2 regions of the Paenibacillus sp. FSL R7-0048 genome follow, and region 1 is predicted to be linked to the other one. Evidence: riboswitches for the same ligand, from Rfam matches in the RefSeq annotation. Region 1 holds a riboswitch; the other holds the start of a gene.
What was found. Region 1 has a riboswitch for thiamine pyrophosphate ahead of NSQ91_RS09930 (thiamine phosphate synthase). Riboswitches for the same ligand answer to the same signal wherever they lie in the genome.
Positions count from the first base shown of each region.

Region 2: it holds a riboswitch for thiamine pyrophosphate, as region 1 does, so the genes downstream of both, NSQ91_RS13225 (ABC transporter ATP-binding protein) here and NSQ91_RS09930 (thiamine phosphate synthase) in region 1, are expected to answer to the same signal.

Region 1 covers NZ_JBBORF010000001.1:2,284,057-2,290,196, forward strand. The annotation lists gene NSQ91_RS09920 (GDSL-type esterase/lipase family protein) at 1-631, shown strand, start outside; gene NSQ91_RS09925 (SDR family oxidoreductase) at 869-1,741, shown strand; TPP riboswitch at 1,829-1,930, shown strand; gene NSQ91_RS09930 (thiamine phosphate synthase) at 2,044-2,691, shown strand; gene thiS (sulfur carrier protein ThiS) at 2,688-2,891, shown strand; gene NSQ91_RS09940 (thiazole synthase) at 2,947-3,714, shown strand; gene thiH (2-iminoacetate synthase ThiH) at 3,748-4,863, shown strand; gene yfbR (5'-deoxynucleotidase) at 4,945-5,550, opposite strand; gene NSQ91_RS09955 (fumarate hydratase) at 5,653-6,140, shown strand, end outside.
Region 2 covers NZ_JBBORF010000001.1:3,014,737-3,020,876, forward strand. The annotation lists gene thiE (thiamine phosphate synthase) at 1-530, opposite strand, end outside; gene thiD (bifunctional hydroxymethylpyrimidine kinase/phosphomethylpyrimidine kinase) at 520-1,350, opposite strand; gene thiM (hydroxyethylthiazole kinase) at 1,374-2,168, opposite strand; gene NSQ91_RS13215 (ABC transporter substrate-binding protein) at 2,210-3,247, opposite strand; gene NSQ91_RS13220 (ABC transporter permease) at 3,244-4,020, opposite strand; gene NSQ91_RS13225 (ABC transporter ATP-binding protein) at 4,001-4,696, opposite strand; TPP riboswitch at 4,895-4,998, opposite strand; gene NSQ91_RS13230 (amino acid ABC transporter substrate-binding protein) at 5,221-6,057, shown strand; gene NSQ91_RS13235 (amino acid ABC transporter permease) at 6,111-6,140, shown strand, end outside.

The DNA of each region.
Region 1 (6,140 bases):
TAAGATTTTTCCGGAAATAACGAATGATACGACGACCGGGGAAGTTGCTTATTACCGTAATCAAATTGACAAATTAATCCAGCTGGGAGTAATGGGCAAAGACCGTCAAGGAAATTTTAATCCGGATACGGTGATGACAGTTGCTGAATTCACACGCAGTATTTCTAAGTTAATGAAAGTGGAAAGATCAGATCTTGCCTATTATCCGAAAGGTAAGCTGTCACGTGAAACGATGGGTGCTATTCTCTATGACGTTTACCAAATAAAGTTTGCTAATAAACCTAAGTACATGACTGATTATAACGGCATAGCAGTAGTGCCAGGAGATCCTGGCTATGATTCAAATTTGGAGCCAGGAGCTAGAGGTGCGATGTACTATCCTCTTGTATCCTGGACGCAGCTTGTTGATACAGCGGACATTTCTCCTAATTTAATTTCAAAAGTGAAAAGTGCATATGAATTAGGACTCATTAGATCTGAAGTGGGGATTGCCAGAGGCGAAATGGTCAATGGGACAGAACTAGAACCTAAAGCTATAGTGACCCGGGAGAAAGCGGCCAAAGCTCTGTACTTTATGTGGGTGCTGGAACATGAAGTGAATGCAGAAAATCATGTTTCTTCTCTAAAATAGTCAGGGTGAACAATTCAAGGCACAGCAGCGATGCTGTGTCTATTTGTATGCAGTGAATTCCTCTCCACTTACAGCAGTGTATCTCTCGCGGTTGTTTATTTCTACTTTCATTGTGGTAAGTAAGATTCGTAAAGCGATTTAAGAAAATGACAAACCCAGCGTATAAACGTGCATAGTTGTGCCATCCTAAGACGATCAGTTAACTATCAATTTGCTTAACGAGAGGAGATAGGGAAGATGTCAGGCAACAATAAACAAGCTACAAAAACCTTACCCCCACAGGAGCAGCATCATCAGCCAGGGATTGAGAGTGAAATGACGCCGCTGCCCAAATACGAGCCGGCAAATTATAAAGCAGCAGGTAAACTGCAAGACAAGGCGGCGTTAATTACCGGTGGAGACAGCGGAATTGGGCGTGCAGTTGCTGTGCTTTTTGCTAAAGAAGGCGCTGATGTGGTCATTTCATATCTTAATGAACACTCAGATGCAGAGGAAACTAAACGTCAGGTCGAGCAGGAAGGCCGCAAATGTATCCTAATTCCAGGTGATATCGGTGACGAGAAATTCTGTAAGGATCTTATTAAACAGACGGTGGAGGGCTTAGGAAAGCTTGATATTCTCATCAATAACGCGGCAGAGCAACATCCGCAAGCTAAGATCGAGGATATTACTTCCGAGCAGCTTGAGCGTACTTTCCGTACGAATATATTTGCGATGTTCTATTTAACAAAAGCAGCTATGCCTCATTTAAAAGCAGGATCTACCATTATAAATACAACTTCAATTACCGCTTATCGCGGAAGCCCGCAGCTGCTGGACTATTCATCAACTAAAGGAGCTATTCTTAGCTTCACACGATCCTTGTCCACGAATCTGGCAGAGAAGGGCATACGGGTAAACGGTGTTGCTCCAGGTCCAATCTGGACACCGCTGATTCCCTCTACCTTTGATGCAAAACAGGTTAGCGAGTTTGGAGGTACACAGCCTATGAAACGGCCTGGACAACCAGAAGAGCTGGCACCAGCCTATGTATATCTGGCCTCTGACGATTCCAGTTATGTGACTGGACAGGTTATTCATGTAAATGGTGGCGAGGTAGTAAACGGTTAGATCAGAACAGCTAATGTGAATAAATGGGTGTATTTCAATAAAAAAATATGTTACTATAAACCACGTTAGCATTTTAAAATTGTATATTTATGTCACTAGGGGTGCCGATTGGCTGAGACGGAATGGATTTCCGGACCCTTTGAACCTGATCTGGTTAAGACCAGCGTAGGGAAGTGGAGAACGAATTTCTGTTGTCGGGCTATTTGTAGTGCCGTCTATATACAGATTCTGACTGCCTTCCTTACGGGGGGCAGTTTTTTTGTTTTTTACTGACCTACAGGGAAGTGAGAGAGGAGATCGTGATGTTGCAAGCTGAGATCCATCTAATATCAGACGGCAAGCTACAGCTGAGACATTTTGTTGAACTAGCTGTCACGGTGCAGATATGGGTCGATTATATTCACCTGAGAGATAAGCAATGTCCTGCACGCGAACTACTCGCTGCGGCACAGGAGCTGTTGGCTGCCGGTATGCCCGCTACCAAACTGATAATCAACGACCGAATAGATGTAGCCTTGGCAGCTGGTGCCGCGGGGGTTCAGTTGGCCTGGCACAGTCTGAGTCCGGGTACAGCCCGGCGAATTGCACCTCAGCTTCGGCTGGGGAGATCGGTTCATTCTCCGGAAGAAGCGGCGAATGCCTCAGAGCAGGGAGCTGATTATTGCTTGTTTGGTCATGTATTTCCCTCGGATAGCAAGTTAGGGCTGCCCGCACGTGGGTTAGAGCTGCTTGCAGAAACGGTGAAGACCAGCTCTATTCCTGTAATTGCTATTGGCGGAATTAGCCCCGCTAATGCGGCACAGATCATTAGACAAGGTGCGGCAGGAGTTGCTGTGATGTCCGGTATTTGCGGAGCGGATGATCCTTATGAGGCCGCCAAAGCTATTCATATGGCGGTTCATTCATGGCCTGGAGGTAACAGCATGGGCGAAGGGGGTGATTCAGAATGAAGCTGTTGATTAACGGGAAATCCGCAGAGTGTTCTGGTGGTATTCAAACTATAGCTGATTTGATCAGTCTTCCTGAGTGGTCGGGTCGTCTGATGATCATTGAGCTGAATGGAGAAATTGTCAGTAAGGAGAATTATGAAAGTACTGCTCTGAGCGAGGATGATCGTTTGGAACTGGTGCACTTTGTTGGTGGGGGTTGAGATGGAGCGGTATAGAATTTTGAGAAATTTATAAGAACCAAAGGGAGGTAATTTCATGCATGACCCGTTACATATTGGCGGCATCGAATTAACCAGTAGATTATTTATCGGAACCGGAAAATATAGCCGGAATACGCTGATCCCCGAAGTGATTGCTAGCTCTGGTTCTCAGGTGATTACTGTAGCGCTTCGCCGAGTGGACCCGCAAGGTGGAGCAGAAAATATCATGAACCACATTCCCGGCCACATGACTCTTCTGCCTAATACCTCAGGAGCGCGTACAGCGGAAGAGGCAGTCCGTATTGCAAGATTTGCAAGAGCTGCGGGACTGGGGAACTGGGTCAAGATCGAAGTGATCAATGATCAGAAATACCTGCTTCCAGATAATCTGGAGACCATACGAGCTACAGAGATTTTAGCAGCGGAGGGTTTTGTAGTATTGCCATATATGAGTCCGGACCTTTCGGCTGCTTTACGTCTGAGAGATGCCGGTGCTGCTGCTGTGATGCCGCTTGGTGCGCCGATCGGGACGAATCGCGGCCTGCGCACTAAGGAGCTTGTGCGTATTCTTATTGAAGAAGTGAATTTGCCGATTATTGTAGACGCCGGGATTGGCAAGCCCTCGGAAGCGGCGGAAGCAATGGAGATGGGGGCCGCTGCTGTTCTGCTTAATACGGCTATCGCAACGGCACGTAATCCGCTCGTCATGGCGGAAGCGTTCCGCGAGGCGATATCCGCTGGCCGCAAAGCTTATTTGGCAGGACTGGGTCCTGTAGAAGAAGTTGCTTTTGCTTCGTCACCGTTGACTGGATTTTTGAACTGAATTTGATAGGTCACGAAAGGAGGGAAGATTAGCATGAGCTTTTTTGACACACTGGCCCGCTTGGAGCAGTATCCTTATGAGCAGCTGTGGAAGGAGTTCCGGGAGGATGACGTTAAGCGGGCGCTTGGAAAAGACAAGCTGAACGAAAATGATTTGCTGGCATTGCTTTCTCCGGCAGCAACGCCGCTGCTAGAGGAGATGGCGTTGGCTGCACAGCGACTGACCCGTGCACATTTTGGTTATTCGATGCAGCTGTTCACACCGATGTATCTTGCGGATTTTTGTGTGAATCATTGTACCTACTGCAGCTTCAGCTCCATTTATGATTTTCCGCGCAAAAAGCTGTCCTTGGAGGAGGTCCGCAGGGAGGCTGAGAAGATTGCAGCTACAGGTCTGCGGCATATCCTCATTTTGACTGGTGAATCGCGCCGGGAGAATCCTGTCTCATATATTAAGGATTGCGTAGATGTACTCAGGGAATTTTTTTCCTCTGTCAGTATTGAGATAAATCCTCTATCAACTGCAGAATATAAAGAGCTTCTTCAAGCAGGGGTGGATGGATTAACACTATACCAAGAGGTGTACCACCAGGAGACTTACAGAAAGCTGCATGTTAAAGGGCCTAAAAGAAACTACCGGAATCGCCTGGATGCACCTGAACGCGGCTGTCAGGCAGGTTTTCGTTCTGTGAATATTGGTACGTTGCTCGGGATGTATGATTGGCGGCAAGAGGCATTCCAAAGTGCCATGCATGCCCGCTATTTGCAGGATCGGTATCCAGATTGCGAGATCAGTCTGTCACCTCCGCGGTTTCGGCCTTATTTAGGGGAATTTAACCCGGAGTGTGATGTTACCGACCGATCGCTAGTGCAGATTATTTTGGCATACCGGTTATTTTTACCCCGTTCGGGCATTACTTTATCTACACGAGAGCCTGCCTCTCTACGCGATCATTTAATTCATCTAGGAATAACTAAGATGTCAGCCGGGGTCACTACTGAGGTGGGCGGTCACACTAATGCAGGGGGAACTCCGCAATTCGAAATATCCGATGGCCGTAGTGTGCAGGAGATTACGGAAATGCTATATACGAAGGGTTTGCAGCCCATTTTTAAAGACTGGGATATCCTGACCGAATCAACAACGTAACGCTTGTATTATCAATTATTAATCACTAATGGACCCCTGCGAGATTCATGCGGAGGTCCATTTTTTTTGTATAGAGGGTGTTTAGTTTCCGGCAGAGAGCTCATCGAGAGACATTTCGAAACTCGGTGCCATATGAGTCAGAAAATAATCCACTTCCTGCAGGTCAAGCCCACGAAGTTTTGCTGCTGTCTGCTCCTTCGCGGCGGCAAATTCTCGGTTTCCTGCAGCAACTTCCCATACGCATTTCAAATAAGCATCCAGCCGATCAGCGGCTTTCACATAGCTGTGCAGCAGAATGTCCTCCGAATCGGGAGGGCTGTCTTCCGGTCGTATAAGCTGAGTGTAGATGCTTTTCAGCTCTGATGGAATCATTCCAGTTAAGCGATCAGCCGCAACTTTCTCCATTTCGCGGAAGCTGGTGAGCAAGCGAGGATTGTTGTATTTTACCGGCGTGGCGATGTCACCTGTGAACACTTCGCTGGCATCATGGAACAGAGCTATGGTTGCTGCTCGTTCCGCGTTTAGTGAACGTCCAAAATGAACATTACCGATGGAACAGAGCATATGTGTGAGCAATGCAACATGAAAAGAATGCTCAGCGACGTTCTCCGGTGCGGTGCTGCGCATCAAGCTCCAGCGCTGAATATACTGAAGACGATATAGATAGGCAGAAAAATGGTAGCTCAATTTTAAAGTAACCCCTTTCATGCGGTGCTAGGTATGATATTATTATACTAATTGTATCAAACTTTAGATAACCTGGAACTGCCGAGAGGAGCTTGAATGAAGATGCAGCATTTTGAAGACAGTATTTATAACCTTATCGTAGAAACTTCCACGAATTTGCCGGGAGATGTACGCCGGGCAGTTGCAAAAGGTCGCGCGCTGGAAGACAGGGCTACCCGGTCCGGTCTTGCTTTAACCACGATTGCGCAAAATATCGGAATGGCTGAGCAGCAAGTGTCTCCGATCTGTCAGGATACGGGAATGCCTACATTTATCATTCACACCCCTGTGGGAATCAATCAGATTGAGATGAAAAAAGATATTCATAATGCCATTGTACGAGCGACCAAGAATGGTAAACTTCGTCCCAATTCTGTAGATTCATTAACAGGTGAGAATAGCGGAGATAACTTGGGTGCAGGCACACCAGTCATTCATTTCGAACAATGGGAAGAGGATAAAATAGACGTTAGACTTATTCTGAAGGGTGGAGGCTGCGAGAATAAAAATATTCAATACAGTCTCCCGGCAGAATTAGAAGGACTCGGCAA
Region 2 (6,140 bases), 730 kb from region 1:
TGCAGCGTGATTCCCCCAATGCCAACCAAAGGGATGGTAATGCCTTTATTTCTTAGTTCTTCAATCATCGCAGTGCCTTGAACAGCTTTGGCATCCTCCTTGGATGACGTAGGATAAATGGGACCCACGCCCAGATAGTCGGCTCCATCGGCAATCGCCTGCTGAGCTTCAGCGAAGGAGTGAGCGGATACACCAATGATTTTATTCTCTCCAAGTAGCTGGCGGATCGCCAATGCAGGGGTATCCTCCTGTCCTACATGAATTCCGTCCGCATCAAGTGCGATCGCTAAATCAATGTCGTCATTCACGATAAAGGGCACGCCATTGGCATGACAGATCTTTTGAAGTCGTCTGCCAAGATTAAGTCGTGCCTTATCGCTTAAGGATCCGGTACCCTTTTCACGGAATTGAAACATGGTTATGCCCCCAGCTACCGCTTCCTGCAGCACCTTAACGGGAGCTTTACGGCAATTTACGCTGCCCATTATGAAATAGACTTTTAATAGATCTCGCAGATGTTCACTGTTCATTCGTTGCACTGTTTATCCCTCGCAGTCTGTTTTGATAAGCAAAATGATTGGTTGGTCCATGCCCAGCCCCTATGCCCAACTCGTCCTCAATCGCCGCTTGTATAAATGCTTTGGCAGTTTGAATGGCCTCAGCTACGGATTTGCCTTTGGCTAGCTCGGCGGTGACCGCTGCTGAATAGGTGCAGCCTGTACCATGCGTATGTCTGGTCTGAATCCGGCTACTCTCCAATAAGGTATATTCCTGACCATCATATAGAAGATCGGTTACGGCTGTGGTTGAAGTATCATGTCCCCCTTTTAGCACTACATATTTGGAGCCCATTCCATGAATGATTTTGGCTGCTTTTTTGCGTTCTTCGATGGTGGAGATCGTCATCTTTGTGATCATTTCGGCTTCGGGAATATTGGGTGTCGTCACCAATGCTAAGGGCAGCAGATGGCTGATTAAGGATTGAACCGCCTCCTGCAGCAGCAGTGTGGACCCTCCTTTAGCGACCATCACAGGATCAATTACAAGATTAGACCAGCCGTAATACTTAATTTTATCTGCCACAATGCGGATGATGTCGCTGTTAAATAACATCCCGGTCTTTACGGCATCTGGTTGCAGGTCAAGTCCTATAGAATCAAGCTGCTGATTTATAGCTTCCAGAGTCACTGGATAAACCCCTTGGACACCCAGCGTATTCTGCGCTGTCACAGCTGTGAGGACGGACATGCCATAGACAGAAAGCTCTTGAAAGGTTTTTAGATCGGCCTGAATGCCAGCACCACCGCCGCTATCGGAGCCGGCAATGGTTAGAGCTTTGGATATAATCATCGATTTCACTCCTTTGAGGGTCATTAACTGAGCTGTTTGATGCTAGATCTTTCTAGGAAGACTTCTGGCGTGACCCATGTCAGTTGATTTAGAAACTCAACCTGAAAGCTTCCCGGCCCTTGACCAGTTGTTAGTTCAGCGGCGATTTCAGCGGCTACTCCATAGAAGGAGAGGGCTTCCACTGCAGCCTCCAACGAGGCACCGCCACTTACCGCGAGAAATGCACCCACAACAGCGCTGAGCAAGCAGCCAGTTCCTGTAACCTTCGTGAGAATAGGGTGACCGTTGCTGGCAATATAAGTGTTTTTTCCATTCGTGATCACATCGTCTTTTCCAGTTATGATGACCACACAGCTTAACTTCCTCGCAGCAGCTTCAGCCAAAAGGACTACATCGCCTTCACCTTCGCCAGCATCCACCCCTTTAATGGACCAACTCTCCCCAATCACATTAGCGACTTCAGCCACATTCCCCCGCAGTGCGGTGATTTGCATCTCATTCACTAGCTTTTGAGTGACAGCGGTCCGATAAGAAGTTGCGCCTGCACCTACCGGGTCAAGCACTAGGGGAACCCCGTGTTTATTAGCGGATTTACCAGCGAGCAACATAGATTGAATGGCGTAGTCATTGAGTGTGCCTATATTTAGAACTACAGCAGACGACATAGCGGCGATGTCGATCACTTCTTCGTGGGCATCCGCCATAAAGGGAGAGGCACCCAGCGCCAACAGACCGTTGGCTGAGAAATTGGCTACTACAATATTAGTGATGTTGTGGATCAAGGGGTTGGATTCCCGTACTTTGGCTAAGTAACTCATCATAATTCCTCCTCAAGCTTGTATGAATAACCAACTAAACGTTACAGATTGATAAAAGCTTCCTGTGCTTTAATATCTTCTGGTAGAAGATCGTTGGTGGATAACCACAGCTGAACCTTTTCCCAAGATGTCGGGTCTTGATAACCAAAAGATTGATCGCCAGCATTCATCAGTGGCAGTAGAATCTCAAGACTTTTTTTCTCAATCTCCTTGTCGAGCGGTGAAGTTGCATCTTCATGTGCAACCAGTAAATCCAGGGCTTGTTCAGGATTCTGCTCCACAAATATCTGTCCTTTTGTTATGGCATTTAGAAATTTTTTGAAGTAGGCTTCAGAATTTTGCAATCCTTGTTCGCTGGCCACCAGCACAAGCTCATAATAGTCAGGTACTCCGTAATCCGTTGGATTAAGCGAGGTGACTGGATGTCCCTCTTTTTCAAGGATCAGTTGTTCATGGTTGATGAACCCGCCCATTATTGCGTCCACTTGTCCTGTAGAGATCGCAGGGATAAGGTCAAAACCTACGTCAATCAGCTTGGCGGATGAAGGATCGCCTCCATCACTCTGGATCATTGTCCGAATCATTGCTTCATAGAGCGGAATGGAGGAATAGCCGATTTGTTTTCCTGCGAGCTCTTTGGGACTATGAATACTGCCTGCCTGAGGAACCATCAGATGATTCAGTGGATGCCGCACGATAGCTGCAATCGAACGTACAGGAATTTTCTCGCCGCGTGCCATAAGTACCTGAGGCTGATAGCTGAGCGCTAGATCAATTTGATTTGCTGCTACAAGCTTTAGGGCGTCATTGCTGTCCGCAGGCATTTTGATCTCGACATCCAAACCTTCCTCTTGGAAAAAACCTTGCTGTTGCGCAGCGTATAGAAAGGAATGAACGACATTGGGATACCAATCAAGCATAATCGTCAGTTTGTGTGACTGCTTATTTTCGGTGTTGGAGGAACCGGTTTGGGAGTTGCTATTTAGCTTGTCTGCCTTCCCGCAGCTGCTTAAGAGCAAAAGTGTGCATACTAGAAATACAGAAATAAGTCCTCGTTGTGGGGATTTTAATTGATTCATTGGTTAGATCCTCTTTTCTTTAAAAATAATTGTTCGAGTAAAGCTATCGCCAGAAAAAGTACAACACCAAGCGCGGACAGCAGAAATACAGCCGCAAACATTTCATCGCTCTGCATATTTCCGGCCATTCTGCGGCTGAAGTAACCGAGTCCTTTACTGCCGCCGAGCCATTCCCCGATAGTAGCTCCGATGACGCAGTATACAATGGACAGCTTTAAGCCAGAGAAAAAAGCAGGCAATGCCAGTGGAATTTGGGTTTTGACAAGCAGCTGCCAGCGGTTTGCACCAAATGTTAATAATAAGTCCTTGTAAGTCTGGCCACTTGTACGAAGTCCATCATATGTACTCACTACGACTGGAAAAAAAGCCGTCAAAAACACCACAGCCACTTTGCTCCACAGCGTATATCCGAACCACATAATAAAAATGGGGGATAGCGCAATTAATGGGACCGTCTGGCTAATGATAAGGAAGGGATAGATGGCCTTTTCTACGGGGCGAAACAGGAACATTCCAATGCCCAGCAATACACCAAAAATCACAGAAAGGACAAAACCCACCAGTATCTCCTGTAACGTCGCCAATAAATGCTGTCCAAATAATAATTGCCTGTGCTCGATCAATGCGATGCCAATAGATGAAGGTGCAGGGAGAATAAAGGCTGGAATCAAGTGAAGGCGAACAGCTGACTCCCAGATTACAAGAATGAGCAGTACCAGAAGAAGGAAGGGACCATAGTTGTCTAGATGTTTTTTAAAAGGTATAGGTTGCATGCAATCTTCGCTCCAACTCTGCCCGTAGTGCTATAAACCGGGGTTCATAGTTCATCTTATAATGTCTTGGTTTTGGTAGATCGACAATGATCTCCTGTAATTCGCTGTGCGCACCGCCAGATAATAAATAAATCCGGTCACTGAGCAATAGGGCTTCTTCCAGATCATGAGTGATGAGCATAATCGTCTGATTCAGTTCACCCCATAACTTCAACAGCCAACGGTGTATCTCACGTTTGGTCATGGCATCGAGAGCGCCAAAGGGCTCATCCAGCAGCATAAGACCACTTCCGCCTCCAGCCACTAAGGTGCGCAGAAATGCTACTCGCTGTTTCATACCTCCCGAAAGTTCATGGGGATAAGCCTTCTCTACATCTGTTAAGCCGAAGCGGGCCAACATTTCCCGAATCTGAGTGATCGTTTTCTGTTTACTAAATCTGGGCTTGATCTCCCAGGGCAAAAGGCAGTTGTCGAGCACTGTTCTCCAAGGCAGCAATAAATCCTGCTGAGGCATATAAGCGATCTGACCTAAACGACTAGCGGTTGAGGGGAGCGTAGGGAGTTTTATTTTTCCATGAGTAGGTTCGAGTAAACCGGCAACCGTTTTGAAAAATGTGCTTTTCCCGCATCCGCTAGCACCTACTACGGAGACGAATTCCCCTTGCCTGATATCCATGGATAGATTTGCGAATACAGGGGGTTGTTCAGTTTCCGGAAAAGAGTAGGTTAGGCCTTGAATAGATAAAATGGTCGTGATGATCTAACCTCCTAATATTTTTGTGGAGCGTCTAAACAAATAAAGACCCATCCATTTCCAGAGGAAATGAATGGGTCAAAAAGTTCATTCTGCATAATAACACTTAACATGCTTGATGAAAATTCTGCTCCACTTCCCTCCGCTGGTATGATCCAGATCAGGTTCCAAGGGTCCGGAGCTTGAAGCTCCGTCTCAGTCGGCCGACTCCCCTAGTGAAATAACAGGTCCATATTAATTTGTTTATAAATATACCATATCTTTCTGAGAAGTAAAGAGAGAAAGAAGTGAAGGATTAATCCAAGATTGGGTAAGATATAAGTAGAAATCTAGTTAATATTACAATTCCGATGTATATAATCGGAAAAAAGTATTGACGATCATGTGATGGCAGTGTACTATTCAATTTACCGGAAAAAAACCGGATAGAGAGAGGGGATTTAATAATGAAAAAATGGAGTTTAACTATTATATTGGCGTTAACCGTGGTTCTTGTAGCGGCTTGCGGCAATAATTCGAATACCAATACGGCTGCTGAACCAACAGCTGGAACGAATGGTGGAGCAGCATCTTCAGCGCAAAACAGTTTGGAGGCTGTGAAGGCCAGCGGCAAATTGCGGATAGGTACAGAAGGGACTTATGCACCTTTTACTTATCATGACACTGCGGGGAAATTGACGGGTTTTGACGTGGAAATTGCCGAAGAAGTAGCCAAACGTTTAGGTGTTGAAGCTGAATTTTTTGAAACTCAGTGGGATGGTATTTTTGCTGGGATGGATGCGAAACGGTTTGATGTCATTTTTAATGAAGTTTCCATTAACGAAGATCGCAAAGTGAAATATGATTTCTCTGAACCCTATATTGTATCCAAGGCAGTATTGATCGTGAGCGAAAACAATGAGGATATTAAGACCTTTGCTGATCTAAAGGGTAAAAAAGCAGGACAATCCCTGACCAGTAACTTATCCGACATCGCTCGTGAGAACGGTGCTGAAATCGTAGCTACGGACGGTTTCAATCAAGCGATGGATCTGCTGACTTCGGGACGTATTGATGCAACTGTGAATGATGGCTTGTCTTATCTGGATCTGAAAAAACAAAAACCAGATGCAAAAATTAAAGTGGTTGATGAGATTCCTGAAGGCTCACAAAGTGCTGCGGTATTCCTGAAAGGCAATGATGAGCTGGTGAATGCGGTCAGTGATGCGATTAAAGAGATGAAAAGTGATGGAACGTACTTGAAAATTTCCGAGAAATACTTTGGAGCTGACGTTTCAAAATAATACAAGGCTAGCAAGGCTAATTAAGCCTAGAAGCTAAAAAGGATGTCTGAATAATGGATGACCGCAAAATACAAATTTTCTTA